Regions from separate parts of the Streptomyces sp. NPDC006655 genome, predicted to be linked through region 2. Evidence: riboswitches for the same ligand, from Rfam matches in the RefSeq annotation. Region 2 holds a riboswitch; the other holds the start of a gene.

Region 1 (4,044 bases), on a different contig from region 2:
CGTGGACGCCCTCTTGACGCCGCGCGGAGGCCGATCGACACTCCAGAGGGGAATCCTAGTGAAAAGGTAGGGAAAGATGGATCGGCTGCGCACGGTCACCGGCGGGGAGCGCCGGGAATGCCGTACGCCCTGGCCGACCCCTCTGCTCGTCTCCCCTCTGCTCACCTCCCGGCTGCACATCGACCTGCTCCGGGTGTGCAGCGCCATCAGCGGCACCGGTTGACCGCGCCGCGCCGCCCTCCGCGGCCCGAGCCGCACGGCGCCCCTTCCACGGCCGGGTCCGACCGCCCGCCCCCTCCGCACCGGGCCCACCCGCGCGTTCCACGGCCCGCTCCGCCCCGCCTTCCGCAGACCGACGCCACCCCCCGCTCCGCAGCCCGCCCCGACCGCCCGGCCCCTTGCCGCGACCACCGCCGTCCGCCCGTTGCCCTGACCGCCCGATGAACGCTTCCGCCGCGCGTACGTCCGCGCGCCCGTACCCGGGGAGACGCATGTCCATCACTCCGCTGACCGCCCTGCCGTCCGTCCGCACCGCCCCCGCCTTCCGGGGACGCATCGGACGGGACGCGCGCAGCGGTCACTACGCCGTGCCGGGCCGCTACCGGCTCCACCTCGCCACCGCCTGTCCCGATGGCCTCCGCATCGCCGTCGGCCACAGTCTGCTGGCCCTGGACGGCTGTTGTCCGGTCACCTTCCTGCCCGCGGTCCCGGACGGTCCCGACGGCAGCCACACGGTACTGCGCCCGCTGTACGAGGCCAGCGCCCACCGCTACTCGGGGCCGGCCCTGGCGCCGGTGCTGAGCGACGACTGGTCGGGCCGGATCGTCTCCACCCACAGCCGGGACATCCTGCGCGACCTCGACCGCCACTTCGGCGACGGTGTCACGCGCCTGTACCCGTGCGGTGCCGAGGCCGAGATCGAGGCCGTCGAGCGGCTGTGCACCGAGGACGTCGAGCAGGCCGCGCAGCGCGCCGGGCGGGAGGGCGGCGACCCGCGGGCGCTGGAGACCCTGCTCGCCGCCCTGGGCGAGCTGGAACACCGGCTGACGGGCGTCGAGTTCCTGGTCGGCGGTCGACTGACCGCAGCCGACGTCGAGTTGTGGGTGACCCTGGTGCAGCTCGACACGGTGCACCGCAACCACCTGGACGCCTCCGCCGTGCACCGCATCGCCGACCACCCGGTGCTGTGGGCCTACGCCCGGCGGCTGGCCGCGCACCCGGCCTTCGGCGCCCACCTCGACCTCGACGGCATCGCCCGTCGCCACCACGGCCGTTGCCAGGGACTGGAAGCCGCCGGCGCGGCCGTCCAGATCCTGGACTGGGCCGGGCATGCGGCGGACGCTTCCCGCAGGTGAGAGCGGTCCGAACCGTCCCGCCAACTGGACAGGCGTTGACATTCGTTCGGGTGGCTGCCTAACTTACGGACCAGAACGGTCAAGAGCGTCAGCATCAAGCCCTGGCTAGCTGACCGGCAACCCTCGCACCGCGGTGGGGTGCCCCAGGTGACGACCCGACCGAATGACGACGTTCGGTAAGCGCGCGGCCCACGGGCCACCAAGTGACAGGTGACGGACATGTACGCAGCTTCCAGCACGGCCCCGCGCCGCGCCCAGGGCTGCGTACAGCCGTACCCGAGCCCGCTCGTCGCCGACCGCGCCGTCGACCTGCTCCGTGTCAACAGCGCCCTGTGTAGCGCGTGTACCGCACCGGGCTGTGCCCGCTGTCGGGTCTGACCAGGCCTTTCCGCCCAGTCCCGCAGCTTCGCGCCTCAGCGTTCCTGACGAAAGCACCGGCCGTCCGGTGTGACGCCGTCCGCCCAGCCCCCGTGTCCCGCGCGCCCCCTGCGCCCGTGCCGTGCCCGAACACGGCCCGGTGCCGCGTGCCCGGCCGTGGGATCCGGGGTGTCCGACTCCGCCGGAGCCCGCCATGAGTGAACCCCCAGGCGCCACCCTCGCCCCCGAGGCGCCGTCCGCCGCCGACGAACCGTCAAAACCCCTCGCCGCACAGCGCGTTCTGCCACTGCGCAGGCCAGGACGCTGGATCGCCACCGCCGTCGTCCTGGTCCTGGTCGCCCAGTTCGTCCACGGACTGGTGTCCAACCCCTTCTACCAGTGGGACCGCTGGGGCTACTGGTTCCTGCGGCCGACCATCCTCGACGGGCTGGTCATCACCCTCGAAGTCACCGCCTACAGCGCGGTGCTGGGCCTCCTCGGCGGCGTCCTGCTCGCGCTGGCCCGGCTCTCGAAGAGCCCGGTGCTGCGCGCGGTCAGCTGGACCTACGTGTGGGCGCTGCGCTCCATACCGCTCATCGTCGTCCTGCTCTTCCTCTACAACTTCAGCGCCCTGTACAAGACGTTGAGCGTCGGCGTCCCCTTCGGACCGGCCTTCTTCTCCTTCGACGAGTCGAAGCTCGCCACCGACATGGCCATCGCCGTCATCGGCCTCAGCCTCAACGAGGCGGCCTACGCGGCCGAGGTGGTCCGCGGCGGCATCCTCTCGGTGGACCAGGGCCAGCACGAGGCGGCCGCCGCGCTCGGACTGCCCAAGGGCTACCAGTTCCGGAGGATCGTCTTCCCGCAGGCGCTCAGGTCGATCATCCCGAACTACGTCAACCAGCTCATCGGCCTCATCAAGAGCACCTCGCTGGTCTTCTACGTCTCGCTGCTCGACCTCTTCGGCACCGCGCAGAGCATGGGCTCCACCTACCCCGGCGACATCGTGCCGCTGCTGCTGGTGGTCACCGTCTGGTACCTGATCCTCACCAGCGTCGTCTCCGTGATCCAGTTCTACGTCGAGCGGTACTACGCCCGGGGCGCCACCCGCTCCCTGCCGCCGACCCCCTTGCAGAAACTGCGGGCCGGCCTCACCGACCTGCGCGCCCGCATCCGCCGGGAGGCCGCCGTATGACCACCACCGACACCCTGGAGACGGCCCCCGCCGCCCTGGAGATCCACGACGTCCACAAGTGGTACGGCGCCCACCGCGTCCTCGACGGCGTCGACCTGACCATCCGCCCCGGCGAGGTCACCGTCATCCTCGGCCCGTCCGGATCCGGCAAGTCCACGCTCCTCAGGGTCATCAACCACCTGGAGAAGCCCGAGATCGGCTACGTCAGCATCAACGACGAGCTGATCGGGGTGAAACGGCAGGGCGACCGACTCAAGGAGCTGAGCGAGCGCGCCATCCTGGCCCAGCGCGGCCGGATCGGCTTCGTCTTCCAGAACTTCAACCTCTTCCCGCACCTGACCGTGCTGGACAACGTGGCCGCCGCCCCCGTCGCCACCGGGAAACTGACCAAGCCCGAGGCCCAGGCGCTGGCCAAGGAACTGCTCGAACGCGTCGGCCTCGGCGAACGCGTCGGCGCCTACCCGCGGCAGCTGTCCGGCGGCCAGCAGCAGCGCGTCGCCATCGCCCGCGCCCTCGCCCTGCGTCCCGGCGTCATCCTCTTCGACGAGCCCACCTCCGCCCTCGACCCCGAACTGGTCGGGGAGGTCCTCTCCGTCATCAAGGACCTGGCCACCAGCGGCACCACCCTCGTCATCGTCACCCACGAGATCGGCTTCGCCCGCGAGATCGCCGACCGGGTGGTCTTCATCGACGACGGCAGGATCGTCGAGCAGGGGCCGCCCTCCGAGGTCCTCGACGAGCCGCGGCACGAGCGGACCAGGGACTTCCTCAGCAAGGTCCTCTGAACCGCCCCACCACAGACCTCCCCCCACGCCCTCACCCTCATCACCGGCACCGACAAGGAACGGCCATGTCTACCCACTTCACCCGACGCAGCCTGATCAGAGGCATCACCGCGGCCACCGCCGTCGCCTCCCTCGCCACCGGGCTCGCCGCCTGCGGGGGCGACAGCGACGCGGCCACCACCACCGACAACGCCAAGTCCGGCGAGGTCGTCGTGGGGCAGGTCTCCAACGGCGCCGCCACCCAGACCGCCATCAAGGTCTCCGAGGTCAAGTCCCTCAGCGCCGAACTGCCCGCCGCCGTCAGGAAGAGCGGCACCCTGAAGATCGGCATCGGCGCCCTGCCCGCCGGCTT
Region 2 (4,044 bases):
GACGGCGCGGTCGCCGGCTCGGCGAACGCCACCGCCTGGTCGGCACCCGGCACGATCCACCACGTGCGCCACAAGGGCGCGCAGTTCGACGTCGATCTCGCCCCGACCCTGCCGCGCAGCGCCCAGGGCCACCCGGTGATCTTCCAGGCCGGCGACTCCGGGGAGGGGCGCGACTTCGCCGCCCGCAACGCCGACGTCATCTTCTCCGCGCACGGCGGCGACTTCGACGACGCGCTGGCCTTCGCCGAGGACATCAGGCGCCGGTTGCGGGTGGCCGGGCGGCCCGACGACGACCTGCGGATCCTGCCCGGCACCGAGATCATCATCGGCGCCACCGAGGAGGAGGCCCAGGAGAAGAAGCGCTGGGTCCGGCGGCAGCAGGTCACTCCCGCGACGGCGCTGGGCATCGCCGGGCTGCTGTGGGGCATCGACCTGTCCGGCCGCGACGCCGACGGGCCGCTGCCCGAGGAGGATCCGGTGGTCACCGAGAACGACGGCTCCTTCGGGGCTCGGCGTGTCGCCGACCCGCGGGCCGTGGTGGCCGAGTGGCGGGCGAAGGCGGCGGCACACGGCTGGTCGCTGCGCGAGGCCGTCATCGAGCTCGGCCCGCAGCGCGGCCATGTCGGCACCCCGTCCGGCCTGGCCGACAAGTTCGCCCACTACGTGCGGCACGGCGCGGTCGACGGCTTCAACGTCACGCCGTACCTCGTCCCCGACGGCCTGGACGACATCGTCGACCTGCTCGTGCCCGCCCTGCAGGAACGCGGGGTCTACCGCACCGAGTACACCGGCAGCACCCTGCGCGACCACCTCGGCCTGCGCGAACCCCTCACCCACCGCTGCGCGCCCGAGCGACGGGCCGGCTGAGTGCCGCCGACGCGATCCCGCCCCGCGCCACGAACCCGCCCCACGAAGGAGACCCCATGACCACCGAGGCCACCACGACGGACCTGCAGGCGTTCACCGAGGACTGGCTGGACTGGTACCGCGCCCAGGAGGCGCGGCTGGCCGCCCCGCACGGTTTTCTGGCGATCACCGGCCTGCACTGGCTGGACGACCGGCCGCAGCGCTTCCCCGACGCGCCCGGCGCCTGGCGCACCGGCCCGGACGGGGTGGTCGTCACCCTCGACGAGGGCGAGGAGCTGGTCGTCGGCGGAACGCCGGTGCGGGGCGAGTACCGCTTCGGCGTGCTGCCCGAACGCGGTGGCGTCGACGCGGTCTGGAAGGACGCCGTGATCGAGGTCGCCAAGCGCGGCGGCAACGACATCGTGCGGCCCCGGCACCCGGACGCGCCGCTGCGCACCGCCTTCACCGGCACCCCCGCCTACGCACCCGACCCGCGGTGGGCCGTGACCGGCCGCTACGTGCCCTTCGACGAGCCGCGGCCGACCACCGTGGGCGCCGCGGTGGCGGGCCTCGAGCACGTGTACGACGCGCCGGGCCGGGTCGAGTTCGAACTGGACGGGCGGCCGCTGGCGCTCACCGCGTTCCCCGGTCCCGGCGAGGGCCGGCTGATGCTCCTGTTCACCGACGCCACCTCCGGGGTCACCACCTACGCGGCCAACCGGGCCCTGACCCTGGAACCGCCCACCGCCGACGGCACGGTCCTGCTGGACTTCAACCGCGCGGCGAACCTGCCCTGCGCCTACACGGATCTGGCCACCTGCCCGCTGCCGCCGGCCGAGAACCGGCTGCCGGTGCCCATCGAGGCGGGCCTGAGGATCCCCCGCGAACGCGGCGGGTCCTGAACCGGACGGAAGAGCCGCCCGGTGGGACGGCCGACAGGACGGCCGGTCGTGCGGCGACCCCGCCGCACGACACGCCGGTCTCCGGGGCCGTACCCCGCACGGCACCGCCGGTGTTCGACACCGGCCATGGACGTGTCCCGGCAGGTGAGACGCTCCGGCCTGGCGCACCCGAACGTCCCTGTGTGGCATTGACGTTCGACAAGTCCGCTCCGTAGCATCACGATCGGCATTGAGTGTCAGCGTCAAGCCCTGGCTCGCTGACCGGCAACCCTCCCGCGCGGTGGGGTGCTCCAGGTGAAAGCCCGGCGGGATCACCGACGATCCCCGCAAGCGCGAGGCCCCGGTGGCGGGGCCGGAGACGGGGAGGGACCGGTATGCACAGCGACCAAGCGACGCTCGCCTCCTGCGCCGGTGCCATGCCGTTCTCCCGGCTCTCCCGCCGACGCCACATCGACCTCAAGCGCTCGACCAGCTGCCTCTGTCGCACGACCAGCTGTCGCTGACGAGCCCGCCCCCGGTCCGCTGACAAGCCGCCGCTGACGAGCCCCCTGACCGGCCACATCGCCGGCCGGGCCCCTCGCGCGGCATCCACCGGTCGGCACACCGGTCGGCACCCGGACCGCCGTCAGGCACCGGCCTCCCGGCCCCCGCGTGACAGTCCGCTGCCCGTTCTCCCGCCACCGCGCCCGGTGGCGTCTCCCTGACCACCGTCTGTTCAGCGCTTCCCCCCGCCGGTGCCGACCGGCCGGGTCGCACGTCCCTGCACGGCGTGCCGCGCTCCCGACACCCGGCACCCGGTGCCTGGTGACACGAGTAGGAGAAAACCCTCCGTGACCGCACTTCCGGTATTCAGATCATCCCGTTGGGCGCCGCTGGCCGCCCTGCTGACCACCAGCGTGCTGCTGACCGCCTGCGGTTCGGGCGACGGCGGTTCCGGCGGCGCGAGCAGCCGGCCGAAGTCCGGCGGCACCCTGACCTTCGCGGTGGGTTCCGACTCCGGCTGCGTGGATCCGCAGCAGGTCGGCAGCAACGACACCATCTACTCGGTCCGTCAGATCGTGGACTCGCTGACCGACCAGGACCCGAAGACCGGCAGGATCGTGCCGTGGCTGGCCAAGAGCTGGGACATCAACTCCGACGCCACCCGGTTCACGTTCCACCTCCGCTCGGGCGTCACCTTCAGCGACGGGTCGAAGCTGACCGCGCAGGTGGTCAAGGACAACTTCGACGCGGTGCCGAAGCTCGGCGCCCTGGGCACCCTGGCCCAGGGCTACCTCAGCGGTGTCAAGAGCACTTCCGTGGTCGACCCGCTCACCGTGCAGGTGACCTTCGCACAGCCCAACGCACAGTTCCTGCAAGCGACTTCGACCCACTCACTGGGCATCGAGTCGTCGGCGAGCGTGCACCGGACCCCGCAGCAGAAGTGCAGTGACGGGGTGGTGGGATCCGGGCCGTTCGTGCTGAAGGGCTATGTGCAGAACCAGTCGATCACCCTGGCCAGACGGACCGGGTACGCCTGGGGATCCAGCCTGTGGGCCAAGAAGGGCGAGGCCTACCTGGACAAGCTGGTCTTCAAGGTGGTGCCGGAGGCCGGCGTACGCGCCGGCAGCCTCCAGTCCGGGCAGGTCGACGCGATCAGCAGCGTCGGCAGGGCCAACGAGGCAGCGCTCAGGGGCGGCCAGGTCACGCTCGCCCGCCGGGCCAACCCCGGGGTGGTGTTCGGCCTGGGTCTCAACAACGCCGGCCCCCTGCTGAAGGACGCCAGGGTGCGGCAGGCGCTCCAGGTCGCGGTCGACCGCAAGCAGATCGCCGACACCGTCTTCCCGACCGGCACCCGGCCGGCCGGCAGCGTCCTGGCGCACACCACACCCGACTACACCGACCTGTCCGCGGACCTGTCCACGGACCCGGCCAAGGCGAGGTCCCTGCTGGACCAGGCCGGCTGGAAGGCCGGAAGTGACGGCATCCGTGCCAAGGGCGGCAGGACGCTGAGCCTGACCATCACCTGGTTCCCCAACGCGGCCACCAACCAGCCCGCGTTGGAACTGGTCCAGCAGCAGCTGAAGGCCGTCGGGATCGACGTGGTGCTCAAGCAGCTCCCCGTCACCCAGTTCGCGACGACCCTCCAGGCCGGTGACTTCGACGTCGTGTGGGGCAACGTGACCCGGTCCGACCCGGACATCCTGCGCACCTCGTTCTCCACACGGCTGGCCAACTTCTACCACCTGCCCGCCAGTTCGCTGGACACCGTGCTGTCCCGGCAGGCCGCGACGACCGATGCCGCCAAGCGCGCGAA

What was found. A riboswitch is a leader RNA that binds a small molecule or an ion and turns the genes downstream of it on or off. The one in region 2 is predicted to bind S-adenosylmethionine.
Region 1: it holds a riboswitch for S-adenosylmethionine, as region 2 does, so the genes downstream of both, AB0958_RS10930 (amino acid ABC transporter permease) here and AB0958_RS40875 (putative leader peptide) in region 2, are expected to answer to the same signal.

What each region holds. Positions count from the first base shown of each region.
Region 1 covers NZ_JBEYJU010000014.1:1,039-5,082, forward strand. The annotation lists gene AB0958_RS10920 (hypothetical protein) at 77-223, shown strand; gene AB0958_RS10925 (glutathione S-transferase C-terminal domain-containing protein) at 492-1,355, shown strand; SAM riboswitch class IV at 1,433-1,544, shown strand; gene AB0958_RS10930 (amino acid ABC transporter permease) at 1,927-2,907, shown strand; gene AB0958_RS10935 (amino acid ABC transporter ATP-binding protein) at 2,904-3,692, shown strand; gene AB0958_RS10940 (ABC transporter substrate-binding protein) at 3,758-4,044, shown strand, end outside.
Region 2 covers NZ_JBEYJU010000137.1:9,933-13,976, forward strand. The annotation lists gene AB0958_RS40865 (NtaA/DmoA family FMN-dependent monooxygenase) at 1-867, shown strand, start outside; gene AB0958_RS40870 (DUF1684 domain-containing protein) at 924-1,748, shown strand; SAM riboswitch class IV at 1,974-2,087, shown strand; gene AB0958_RS40875 (putative leader peptide) at 2,165-2,251, shown strand; gene AB0958_RS40880 (ABC transporter substrate-binding protein) at 2,579-4,044, shown strand, end outside.